2 regions of the Micromonospora sp. C28ISP2-4 genome follow, and region 1 is predicted to be linked to the other one. Evidence: predicted binding sites of a transcription regulator. Region 1 holds the regulator's gene; the other holds the start of a gene.

Region 1 (6,078 bases):
CGCGATCTTGCACTTCCGGCCCCGACAAAGCATTGCAAAAGGGGCGCAGCGAGGGCCGAAAGTGCAAGATCGCCGCGCGGAAGGGCGGGCGGAGGGCGGGGCGCGCGGGTTACCAGTGGGTCAGGCGGGTGGCCAGGACCGTCAGGGCGGCTACGCCTGCCGTGGACGTCCGCAGGACGGAGGGGCCCAGGCGGACCGTACGGGCGCCCGCCTCGGCGAACGCGGCCAGCTCGTGGTCGGCGATGCCGCCCTCCGGGCCGACCACGAGCACGATCTCCCCGGCGGTCGGCAGGTCGACGGTGGTCAGCCGGTCCTGTGCGCCCTCGTGCAGCACGAACGCGCCGGCCGCACCGGCGATCCGGCGGGCCACCGAGACGGTGGACTCGTCCGGCGCGCCGGCCACCACCGGCAGCCACGGGCGGCGGGCCTGCTTGGCCGCCTCCCGGGCGGTCGCGACCCACTTCTGCCGGGCCCGTTCGCCCCGCTCGCCGCGCCACTGCGCCACCGAGCGGGACGCCGCCCAGGGCACGATCTCGTCCACCCCGACCTCGGTCATCGCCTGCACTGCGAGTTCACCCCGGTCGCCCTTGGCGATGCCCTGCACCACGACCAGCCGGGGCACCGGCGCGTCCGCGTACCCCCGGCTGGTGACCCGCAGGTCGAGCGTGCCCCGGCCGACGGCGGTGACCACCGCGGCGGCGGTGCCGCCCCGGCCGTCGGCGAGCACCAGTTCCTCGCCGACGCGCAGCCGCTGCACAGTGGCCGCGTGGTGGCCCTCCGGGCCGTCCAGCGTCAGCGTGTCACCGGTGGGCAGCGCCTCGACCAGGAACAGCGGCGCGGACACCTCAGGCGTGCCCGTTGAAGGCGTCGCGCATCCGGGAGAAGAAGCCGCCCTGCTTGGTCAGCTCGGCGACCTCCTCGCCGCGCGTCTTGGCGAAGTCGCGCAGCATCCGCTCCTGGTCGGCGTCGAGCTTGGTCGGGGTACGCACGTCCAGGTGCACGTAGAGGTCACCCCGGCCGGTGCCGCGCAGGTGCGGTACGCCCCGGGCGCGCAGGCGCAGCGTGCTGCCGGGCTGGGTGCCGGGCTTGACGTCGACCGTCTCCTCGCTGTCGAGCGTCTTGATGGTCAGCCGGGTCCCGAGCGCGGCGGCGGTCATCGGCACCGTCACCCGGCAGTGCAGGTCGTCGCCCTTGCGGGAGTAGACGTCGTGCGGCCGCTCGTGGATCTCGACGTAGAGGTCGCCGGCGGTGCCACCACCGGGGCCGACCTCGCCCTGCTGGGCCAGGCGGATCCGCATGCCGTCCTCGACCCCGGCCGGGATCTTGACGGTGAGCGAGCGGCGGGTGCGCACCCGGCCGTCACCGGCGCAGGTCGGGCAGGGGTGCGGGATGGTGGTGCCGTAGCCCTGGCAGACGGTGCACGGCCGGGCGGAGACCACCTGGCCGAGGAACGTCCGCTGCACCGACTGCACCTCGCCGCGGCCGCCGCACGCCTCGCAGGTGGCCAGGTGGGTGCCGGCGGCGGTGCCGGCGCCGGAGCAGGTGGTGCAGAGCACCGCGGTGTCGACGGTGATCGGCGCCTCGACGCCGAACGCGGTCTCGTTGAGGTCCAGTTCCAGGCGCAGGATCGCGTCCGCGCCGGGGCGGGTACGCGGACGCGGGCCCCGGCTGCCGCCCGCGGCGCCGCCGAAGAACGCGTCCATGATGTCCTGGAAGCCGACGAACGGACCGGCGCCGCCCGGGCCGCCGGGACCGCCCGCGCCACCGCCGCCCGGTGCGAGCGGGTCGCCGCCCAGGTCGACGATCTGCCGCTTCCGGTCGTCCGAGAGGACCTCGTACGCGGCGTTGATGTCCTTGAACTTCTCCTGGGCCTCCGGGTCCGGATTGACGTCCGGGTGGAACTGCCGCGCCAGCTTGCGGTAGGCGCGCTTGATCTCGTCGTCGGAGGCGTCCCGGCTCACGCCGAGAATGCCGTAGTAGTCCCTGGCCACTGCGTTAGGTGTCCTCATGTTCGTCTCGCGTCGCTCCGGTCGTCGGCCGGAACCGGCCGTCGGCCCTGACTGGTCAGTTCTGGGCCAGCAGTTCGCCCACGTAGCGTGCCACGGCCCTCACCATGGCGATATTGCCGGGGTAGTCCATCCGGGTCGGCCCGAGCACGCCGAGTCCACCGACGATCGTGCTGCCCGGTCCGTAGCCGGTGCTGACCACCGAGGCGGCCCGCAGGTTGTCGTATTCGTTCTCGTCGCCGATGAGCACCCGGGTGGTGCTCGGTTCGGTCTCGCCGATCAGTTTGAGCAGCACGACCTCTTCTTCGAGCGCCTCCAGGATGGGCCGCAGCGAACCCTGGAAGTCGAGCAGGCCGCCCCGGGTGAGGTTGGCCTGGCCGGCCAGCGCGAGGCGTTCCTCGTGCCGTTCCACGAGCGTCTCCAGCAGCACGGTGGAGAGCGTGGTCATGGCCGGGCGCAGGTGCGGCGCGGACTCGTCGACGAGCGCCTGCACCAGCGGCGGCGTCTCGGCGAGCTGGCTGCCGACGAGCTTCTCGTTCACCAGCCGGCGCAGGTCGGTCACGTCGTCGGCGGGCACCGGGGCGGGCAGCTCGACCAGCCGCTGCTCGACCCGGCCGGTGTCGGCGATCATGACGACCATCAGCCGGGTGGTGGAGATCGGTACCAGTTCCAGGTGGCGCACCTTGGAGCGGGCCAGGCTCGGGTACTGCACCACTGCGACCTGCCGGGTGAGCTGGGCGAGCAGCCGGACCGTGCGGTGCACCACGTCGTCCAGGTCGACGGCGCCGACCAGGAAGCGCTCGATCGCCCGGCGCTCGGCCGGGCTGAGCGGCTTGACCCGGGACAGGCGGTCGACGAAGAGGCGGTAGCCGCGGTCGGTGGGCACCCGGCCGGCGCTGGTGTGCGGCTGCCGGATGTAGCCCTCCTCCTCCAGCACCGCCATGTCGTTACGGACCGTGGCCGGCGAGACGCCGAGCTGGTGCCGCTCGACCAGGGCCTTGCTGCCGACCGGCTCCTGCGTGGCGACGTAGTCCTCGACGATCGCGCGCAGCACGGCGAGTTTGCGGTCGTCGAGACCCATTCCCCACCTCCTGACGCACCTCGGCCGGGCCGGCGCGCGGCATCCGCCGGGCGGCTGGCACTCGACTGTAGCGAGTGCCAGTCTACGTCGGCACCCCCGCCGACGCGATGATCGCCCGACGGACCTGCGGTGCGGCCCGCCACACAGCACGGCCCACCAGGGCCGGACAGCCGGTCATCGTCGGTCTGTGTCGCTCTGGTGCGAGTTGACCGGTGCCCCTACCGTGGCGACCATGACTGAACCTCCTCGCCCTCCCGGGGCAGGGGACTCCGGCCCCCAGCCCGACCCGTCGGCGCCCTACGGCTCGCCGGCCGGCGAACCGCCCACCGCTCCACTGTCCGGCGCGCCGGGCGCGGGCGGCTATCCCCCGCCCGGTGACTATCCGCCCCCGGGTGGCTACCCGCCTCCGGGCGGCCAACCTCCGCCGGGCGGCTACCCGCCCCCCGGCGGTTACCCCCCGCCGGGCGGCACGCCGGGCTACGGCGCCGGCTACCCCGCCGGTGGCGGATACGGCCCCGCCGCGTACGCGAACAGCGACGAGAAGACCTGGGCGCTGGTGTCGCACTTCGGTGGCGCCGCGGGTGTCATAGTCGGCGGTGGCCTGCTCGGCTGGGTCGCTCCGCTGATCGCGCTGATGAGCCGGGGCCAGCAGTCGCCGACGGTCCGCGCGCACGCCGTCGCGGCGCTGAACTTCCAGATCACCTGGGCCATCGCCGGCGTGCTCGCCTGGGTGATCACGATCATCACCTGCGGGATCCTGTTCTTCGTCCCGATGCTGGTCTGGCTGGTGCCGCTGATCTTCGGGATCATCGGCGGGGTCAAGGCCAACGACGGCGTGCTCTACCGCTACCCGATGAGCTACAGCTTCACCAAGTGACGCCTCCGGCCGGCCGAGGGGGCGGCCGGCCGGACCCGATCACGGCAGCAGGTCGCGTACCACCGCGTCGGCCAGCAGCCGGCCGCGCAGCGTCAACACCACCAGCCCCCGCGCGTACGCCCCGGCGTCGAGCAGCCCGGCGTCGCGGGCCCGCTCGGCGCCCGCCCGGCCGGCGGCGTCCAGCACGTCCAGCGGCAGTCCGGAAGCGAGCCGCACCCGCAGCATCACGTCCTCCATGTGCTGCTCGTCAGCGGTGAGCCGTTCCCGGGCCAGCGCGGGCGAGGCGCCCTCGGCCAGCCGTGCCGCGTACGCGCTCGGGTGCTTGACGTTCCACCAGCGCACGCCGCCGACGTGGCTGTGCGCCCCCGGGCCCAGGCCCCACCAGTCGGCGCCGCTCCAGTAGAGCAGGTTGTGCCGGCACCGGGCCGCCGCCGAGCGGGCCCAGTTCGACACCTCGTACCAGGAGAATCCGGCCTCGCCGAGCGCCGCCTCCGCGGCCAGGTAGCGGTCCGCCGCCACGTCGTCGGAGGGGTACGGCAGCTCGCCCCGGCGCATCCGCGCGGCCAGCCGGGTGCCGTCCTCCACGATCAGGGCGTACGCGCTGACGTGGTCCACGCCCGCCTCGACCACCTGGGCCAGCGAGGCGGCGAAGTCCTCAGCCGTCTCGCCCGGCGTGCCGTAGATCAGGTCGAGGTTCACGTGCTCGAACCCGGCGTCGCGCGCCTCCAGCGCGGCGGCTGTGGCCCGGCCCGCGCTGTGCCGCCGGTCGAGCACCGCGAGCACCCCCGGCGCGGCGGACTGCATGCCCAGCGAGATCCGGGTGTACCCGGCCGCCCGCAGCGTCTTGAGCGACTCCGGGCCGACGGACTCGGGGTTGGCCTCGGTGGTGACCTCGGCGTCGGCGGCCAGCCCCCACACGCGGTCGATGCCGTCGAGGATCCGGGCCAGGTCGTCGGCGGGCAGCAGGGTGGGCGTGCCACCGCCGACGAAGACGGTGTCGACCCGGGGCGGCGGCGAGTCGCCCAGCACCCGGGCGGCCAGCTCCAGCTCGGCCAGCACGGAGTCGGCGTACGTCTCCCGGCTCGCCCCGCCGCCCAGCTCCGAAGCGGTGTACGTGTTGAAGTCGCAGTAGCCGCACCGGCTGGCACAGAACGGGACGTGGACGTACACGCCGAAGCCGCGCGCGCCGACGGCGCGAGTGGCGGTGGCGGGCAGCGATCCGTCGCGCGGGACGGGTTCGCCTTCTGGAAGGACGCCGGGCATGGCCACTAGTGTGCCCGGCATGACCTCTCCGGACGCTCTCGTGCGAGTCGCCACGGCCCGTGGGGTGACCACCCTCACCCTGGACAGCCCGCACAATCGCAACGCGCTCTCCACGCCCCTGATGACCGAGCTGCTGGCCGGGCTGGCCGACGCGGTCGCCGACGACGCGGTACGCGCGATCGTGCTCGACCACACCGGCCCGGTCTTCTGCTCCGGCGCCGACCTGAAGGAGACAGCCGCCGCGTACGCCAGCGGGACGGTGCCCGCCGGGATGCTCGGCGACGTGCTCGTCGCGGTGCGGGAGTGCCCGAAGCCGGTGGTGGCGAAGGTGGCGGGGCCGGCCCGGGCCGGTGGGCTGGGCCTGATCGCCGCCGCCGACCTGGCGGTCTGCGCGCAGGAGGCGACGTTCGCGTTCACCGAGGTGCGGATCGGGGTGATCCCGGCGGTGATCTCGGCGACCGTGCTGCCGCGGCTGGGCCAGCGGGCCGCCGCCGAGCTGTACCTGACCGGCGACACGTTCGACGGCCGCCGCGCCGCCGAGATCGGCCTGGTCACCGCCGCGGTGCCGGCCGACGAGCTGGACGCCGCCGTCGAGCGCTACTGCGCCTCGCTGGTCAGGGGTGCCCCGGGGGCGCTCGCCGGGGCGAAGGACCTGCTGCGCCGGCCGGCCGGCCCGGACCTGCGGGCCGAGATCGCCGAGTTGGCCGCGCTGTCGACCGGGTACTTCCTCTCCGACGAGGGGCGCGAAGGCGTGATGGCGTTCCGGGAGAAGCGTCCCGCCGCCTGGGTGCCCGCCGAAGACTGAGGTTCGCGGCGGGTCCCAGGTGAGCGGACCTGGGGCCCGCCGGTCG
Region 2 (6,078 bases), on a different contig from region 1:
CGCTGCGCTTCTCCCGGCCGAGGAACATGTTCTGCACGATGTCGAGGTTGTCGCAGAGCGCCAGGTCCTGGTAGACGACCTCGATCCCGAGGTCGGCGGCGTCGCGGGGGCTGTTGATGCTGACCGGCTTGCCGTCGAAGAGGAACTCGCCGGCGTCGGTGGGGTGGATGCCGCTGATGCACTTGACCAGGGTCGACTTGCCGGCGCCGTTGTCGCCGACGAGCGCGGTCACCTCGCCGGGGTGCGCGGCGAAGGCGACGTCGCGCAGCACCTGGACGGGACCGAAGCTCTTGTCGATCCCGCGTAGCTCCAGCAGGGGGGTTGCGGACACGGGGTTCTCCTTTGGGCGGAGGGAGGTCTCGGATCCCGTCCGGCGCGGACGCCGCCCGGCACGGGGTTCTCCCGTGCCGGGCGCCGCATGAGGCGGGTGGGTCAGCTCACACCGGCGTCGGTGCAGAGCTTGGCGAAGGCACCGGTGCAGAGCTCTTCCTTGGTGACGTAGCCGTCGGCCACCACGTCCTTGACGCTGTCCTTGTAGATGGCCTTGGGCTCCAGCAGCACGGCCGGGACGTCCCGGTTGCCCTCCGGGTCCTTGACCGTCTGGCCGGTGTCCTTCCGCTCGCCCTTGGCGAGTGCGATGGCCAGCTCGGCGGCGGCGTCCGCCTCCTTCTTGACCGCCTTGTAGACGGTCATGCACTGGTCACCGGCGAGGATGTTCTGCAGGCCCTGGACCGTCGCGTCCTGGCCGGTCACCGGCACCTTGCCGTTGAGCTGGTTCTTCTTCAGCACGGAGATGGCGGCGTTGCCCAGGCCGTCGTTGGCGGCCAGGACCCCGTCGATCTTGCCCTTCTCCTGGGTGAGCATCTGCTCGAAGATCACGCCGGCCTGCGCGTTGTCCCAGTCCGGAACGTTCTGGTCCGGGCCCTTGGTGTACTCACCGGCGTCGAACTTCGGCTTGAGGACCGAGTCGTAGCCGTTCTTGAACAGGGTGGCGTTGTTGTCGGTCTGGGAGCCGTTCAGGTAGGCGATCTTCGGCTTCTGCGCGCCCTTGTCGGTCAGGCACTTGCTCAGCCCCTCGCCCTGGAGCTTGCCGACCGCCTCGTTGTCGAAGCTGACGTAGTACTGGGCCGAGCCGCCCAGCGTCAGCCGGTCGTAGTCGATGGTGGCCACGCCCTGCGACTTGGCCTTCTCCAGCACGGCCTTGCCGGTGCCCGAGTCCAGGTTGACGATCATGAGGGCGGTGACGCCGCTGGTCAGCATGCCGTCGGCGATGGTCGAGAAGGCGGACTTGTCGCCCTGGGCGTTCTGGATCGTGTAGTCGACGCCGGCGGCCTTGAACGCCGCCTCCAGGTACTTGCGGTCCGCGCCCTCCCAGCGGGCGGAGGACTTGCTGTCCGGCAGGATCACGCCGATCTTCGGCTTCTTGGCGTTGGAGCCGCCAGCCTCGTCGGAAGAACCGCCGTTGTCACCGCAGGCGGCCATGCTGCCGGTCGCGAGAAGACCGACGGCCGCGAAGGTGAGGAAGCCCTTGCGCATGTGCAGGGTCCTTTCGGAGGTGGGGGAGTGGTGATGTTTTGTTGTGTCCGGCAACGTATTCCTCGTCTCCCATGCGCCGCAAGACTGCCGAGGTCAGAAGTTTGTTGGCGGCGGTAACAATTCAGCAACGCGGTTGTCACCCGCGGGACACCGGTTTTGGGTCGGCCGGCGGGAACGCTCCCACACGTACCGTCACGAGCCCGCTCAGACGGCCGCGATCGATGCCGTCGTCGCCCCGGTGAGCGCCACCAGGTCAGTCGGCGCGAGCTGCACCTGCAACCCCCGGCGGCCCGCCGAGACGTACACGGTCGGGTGCGTCAGCGCGGAGGCGTCGATGACGGTCGGTAGACGCTTGCGCTGCCCGAGCGGGCTGATGCCGCCGCGGACGTATCCGGTCGCCCGCTCAGCCGTCGTACGGTCCGCCATCGTGGCCCGCTTGCCCCCGGCCGCGGCGGCGAGCGCCTTCAGGTCCAGCTCGCCGGTCACCGGCACCACCGCCACCGTCAGTCCGCCGTCGACCTCGGTGACGAGTGACTTGAACACGCGCTCCGGCGCCACCCCGAGCGCGGTCGCCACGAGCGCGCCGTAGTTCGGCGCGTCCGGCGAGACGTCGTAGGTGTGGGTGCTGTGGGCGATCTTCCGCTTGCTCAGCAACGCGATCGCCGGAGTGCCAGGGCCCGCCACGGGCTCAAGCTAACCCGCACGCCGAGACACCGCGACCCGGAAACGTTGGGCCGGTGTCAACCGCCGGCCGGAACCGGCCGGCAGACGAGCACCGTGGGGTCGCCCGCCACCCGGGTCAGCGCCAGACTCGCCGCCTCGTCGCCGGACAGCCGCAGGTCGCGGCGCAGCTTCTCCGGCTCCAGCGCCGAACCGCGCTTGCGGATCTCGACCCGGCCGACGCGCCGCTCCCGCAGCAGGGCGCGCAGCCGCTTCAGCGAGAACGGCAGCACGTCGGTGATCTCCAGGCAGCGGGCGAACGGGGTGGGCCGGGCCTCGTCGGCGTACAGGTAGGCGATCGACGGGTCGGCGAGCGTGGCGTCGAGGCCGGCGGCCAGCTCGGCGACCAGGTGTGCGCGCACCACAGCCGGATCCGGGTCGTAGAGGAACCGCCGCACCGGTCCCACCGGCGCCTCCTGCGCACCGGTGCCGGTGAGGTGATTGGAAGGGCCCCTTTTACTACCGGAGGCGTTAACAAGGGGCCCTTCCTTCTCCCGCAGCAGTGTGGCGCGGCGCGGGACCTCGGCCAGCTCGCCGCACCAGAGCGCGGCCTCGACCAGGTCGCCGTCCACGCTCACCCACTCCGCCTCCGCGCCGGCCGGGATCAGCGCGTGGTCCAGCCCGGGCGCCACCTTCACCACTGTGCGCGGCACCCGCGCGGCCAGCCCGGTGACGAAGTCCCACGGCGGCGAGTAGGCGTTCGGGTCGAACACACGCCGCCCGGTGCCGGCCCGCCGCCGCGCCGGATCGCAGAACACGGCGTCGACCCCACTCACGTCGAACGCGGTGGCGTCACCACGGGAGACAGTCACCAGGTCGGCCAGCCCGGCCGCCTCGGCGTTCGCGGCGGCCATCGCGGCGGTCACCGGGTCGGCCTCCACCGCGTACACCCGGATGCCGGCGCGGGCCGCGGCGAGCGCGTCGGCACCCAGGCCGCACCCCAGGTCGGCCAGCGTGGTGACGCCCGCGGCGCGCAGCCGCGCCGCGCGCCGGTCGGCGACCACGCGGCGGGTGGCCTGCTCCAGCCCCGCCCGGGTGAGGAACATCCCGGCCGCCGCCGGGCCGAACTTGCCGGCCGCCCGACGGCGCAGCTCCGCCTGGGTGAGCGCCGCCGCCGCGAGCCCGCCCGGCATGCCGGCCGAGCGCAGCGCGGCCGCCGCCGCCAGCGGGTCGCCGCCGGCCACCCGCTCGGCCGCGGCGAGCGCCGCCGACCCCTCGGGGGTACGCAGCGCGGCGAGCTGGTCGAGATCCACGCGCTCATTCTCCCGGCCCGGTTCCGGCGCGACACGGAGGGCGACGCGTTGGCACTCTCCTTGACGGAGTGCTAGCCGAGGAATAACCTGCGATTAGCACTCTCACCCTGAGGGTGCCAACGCCCGAGCCTCGTGCCCGGGGGTTGAGCGCCAGGCGGACCGGCACCCGCGACGACGGCCCCGCCCGGTGGCATGTGGCAGATTGACGCTGGTCGGCATGCCGGCCGGCAACGACACCAAGTACCCGGGAGGGTATGCCCGTGACTACCGCGACCAAGGTTGCGATCAAGCCGCTCGAGGACCGCATCGTGGTCCAGGCGAACGAGGCCGAGACCACCACCGCCTCGGGCATCGTGATCCCCGACACCGCCAAGGAGAAGCCGCAGGAGGGCACCGTCCTCGCTGTCGGCCCGGGCCGGATCGACGACAAGGGCAACCGCGTGCCGATCGACGTGAAGGTCGGCGACACCGTCCTCTACTCGAAGTACGGCGGCACCGAGGTCAAGTACGCCGGCGAGGAGTACCTGGTGCTCTCCGCCCGCGACGTCCTCGCGGTCATCGAGAAGTAAGCAACCGATCAGTGTCGTTGCCCCGGTCCGGCTCGCCGGGCCGGGGCAACGTCGCTTCGAAGGGATACTGATGGCGAAGATCCTCAGCTTCTCGGACGACGCCCGGCACCTGCTGGAGCACGGTGTCAACGCCCTCGCGGACGCGGTGAAGGTCACCCTCGGCCCGCGCGGGCGCAACGTCGTCCTGGACAAGAAGTTCGGTGCGCCCACGATCACCAACGACGGCGTGACCATCGCCAAGGAGATCGAGCTCACCAACCCGTACGAGAACCTCGGCGCGCAGCTGGTCAAGGAGGTGGCGACCAAGACCAACGACGTCGCCGGCGACGGGACCACCACCGCCACCGTGCTGGCCCAGGCGATGGTCCGAGAGGGCCTGCGCAACGTGGCCGCCGGCACCAACCCGACCGGCCTGAAGCGGGGCATCGACGCGGCGGCGGCAAAGGTCTCCGAGGCGCTGCTCGGCAAGGCCGTCGAGGTCGCCAGCAAGGAGTCGATCGCGCACGTCGCGACCGTCTCCGCGCAGGACGCCGCGATCGGTGAGCTGATCGCCGAGGCGATGGAGAAGGTCGGCCGCGACGGTGTCATCACCGTCGAGGAGGGCTCCGCGCTCACCACCGAGCTGGAGGTGACCGAGGGTCTCCAGTTCGACAAGGGCTTCATCTCGCCGAACTTCGTCACGGACCTGGAGGCGCAGGAGGCGGTCCTGGAGGACCCGTACATCCTGATCACCACCCAGAAGATCTCGGCGATCGAGGAGCTGCTGCCGCTGCTGGAGAAGGTCCTCCAGAACAACAAGCCGCTGCTCATCGTCGCCGAGGACGTCGAGGGCCAGGCCCTGTCCACGCTCGTGGTCAACGCGCTCCGCAAGACCGTCAAGGTCTGCGCGGTCAAGGCCCCCGGCTTCGGCGACCGCCGCAAGGCGATGCTCCAGGACATGGCGATCCTGACCGGCGCCGAGCTGGTCGCCCCGGAGCTGGGCTACAAGCTCGACCAGGTCGGCCTGGAGGTGCTCGGCACCGCCCGTCGCGTCGTGGTCGACAAGGAGAACACCACTGTCGTCGACGGTGGCGGGCAGGCCTCCGAGGTCGCCGACCGGGTCGCGCAGATCCGCAAGGAGATCGAGGCCTCCGACTCCGAGTGGGACCGGGAGAAGCTGGCCGAGCGGCTGGCGAAGCTCTCCGGCGGCATCGCCGTGATCAAGGTCGGCGCGGCCACCGAGGTCGAGATGAAGGAGCGCAAGCACCGCATCGAGGACGCCATCGCCGCGACCAAGGCCGCGGTCGAGGAGGGTACGGTCCCGGGTGGCGGCGCCGCCCTGGCCCAGATCCTGCCGGCGCTCGACGACGACCTGGGCTTCACCGGTGACGAGAAGGTCGGCGTCTCGATCGTGCGCAAGGCGCTCGTCGAGCCGCTGCGCTGGATCGCCCAGAACGCCGGCCACGACGGCTACGTGGTGGTGCAGAAGGTCGTCGCCCAGGACTGGGGCCACGGCCTCGACGCGGCCACCGGCGAGTACGTCGACCTGGCCAAGTCCGGCATCATCGACCCGGTGAAGGTGACCCGCAACGCGGTCAGCAACGCCGCCTCGATCGCCGGCCTGCTGCTCACCACCGAGAGCCTGGTCGTCGAGAAGCCGGCCGAGCCGGAGCCGGCCGCCGCCGGTGGGCACGGCCACTCGCACGGCCACGGCCACCAGCACGGCCCGGGCTTCTGACCCGAGGAGTACGGCCCGACGTCAGGGCACACCGCCGACCCGGTGGTGTGCCCTGACGCGTATGTCCTTACGGAACGCTGACGAGATTGGCAGCCGGCCCGGCGGGTCGACCAGACTGGACGCCGTGAGCACCCTCTCCCGCCGCCGCGCGGCGACGGCCGGTGTCGTCGCCGCCGTGGTGGCACTCGGCACCGCCGAACCCGTGGCGGTCCTGACCGGTCCCCGGTCCGCTCCGCTCGTCGCTGTCGGCGGACTCGTCGTCGACCTGGTCCCCGAGCCGCTC

The links. The regulator HrcA, encoded in region 1, represses chaperone genes, less so after heat shock. The targets are predictions, from matches to a motif close to GGTTNGCACNCTCNNNNNGAGNGTGCNAACC.
Region 2: the regulator HrcA is predicted to act here: its motif matches at 3,601-3,631, upstream of groES (co-chaperone GroES).

Annotation. Positions count from the first base shown of each region.
Region 1 covers NZ_JAUMKG010000009.1:76,227-82,304, forward strand. The annotation lists gene Q3W68_RS27100 (16S rRNA (uracil(1498)-N(3))-methyltransferase) at 110-844, opposite strand; gene dnaJ (molecular chaperone DnaJ) at 846-1,991, opposite strand; gene hrcA (heat-inducible transcriptional repressor HrcA) at 2,065-3,087, opposite strand; gene Q3W68_RS27115 (DUF4870 domain-containing protein) at 3,320-3,964, shown strand; gene hemW (radical SAM family heme chaperone HemW) at 4,004-5,227, opposite strand; gene Q3W68_RS27125 (enoyl-CoA hydratase-related protein) at 5,247-6,032, shown strand.
Region 2 covers NZ_JAUMKG010000002.1:548,881-554,958, reverse strand. The annotation lists gene Q3W68_RS11325 (ATP-binding cassette domain-containing protein) at 1-331, opposite strand, end outside; gene Q3W68_RS11320 (sugar ABC transporter substrate-binding protein) at 433-1,536, opposite strand; gene ybaK (Cys-tRNA(Pro) deacylase) at 1,741-2,220, opposite strand; gene Q3W68_RS11310 (methyltransferase domain-containing protein) at 2,277-3,509, opposite strand; gene groES (co-chaperone GroES) at 3,764-4,078, shown strand; gene groL (chaperonin GroEL) at 4,149-5,795, shown strand; gene Q3W68_RS11295 (sulfite oxidase) at 5,920-6,078, shown strand, end outside.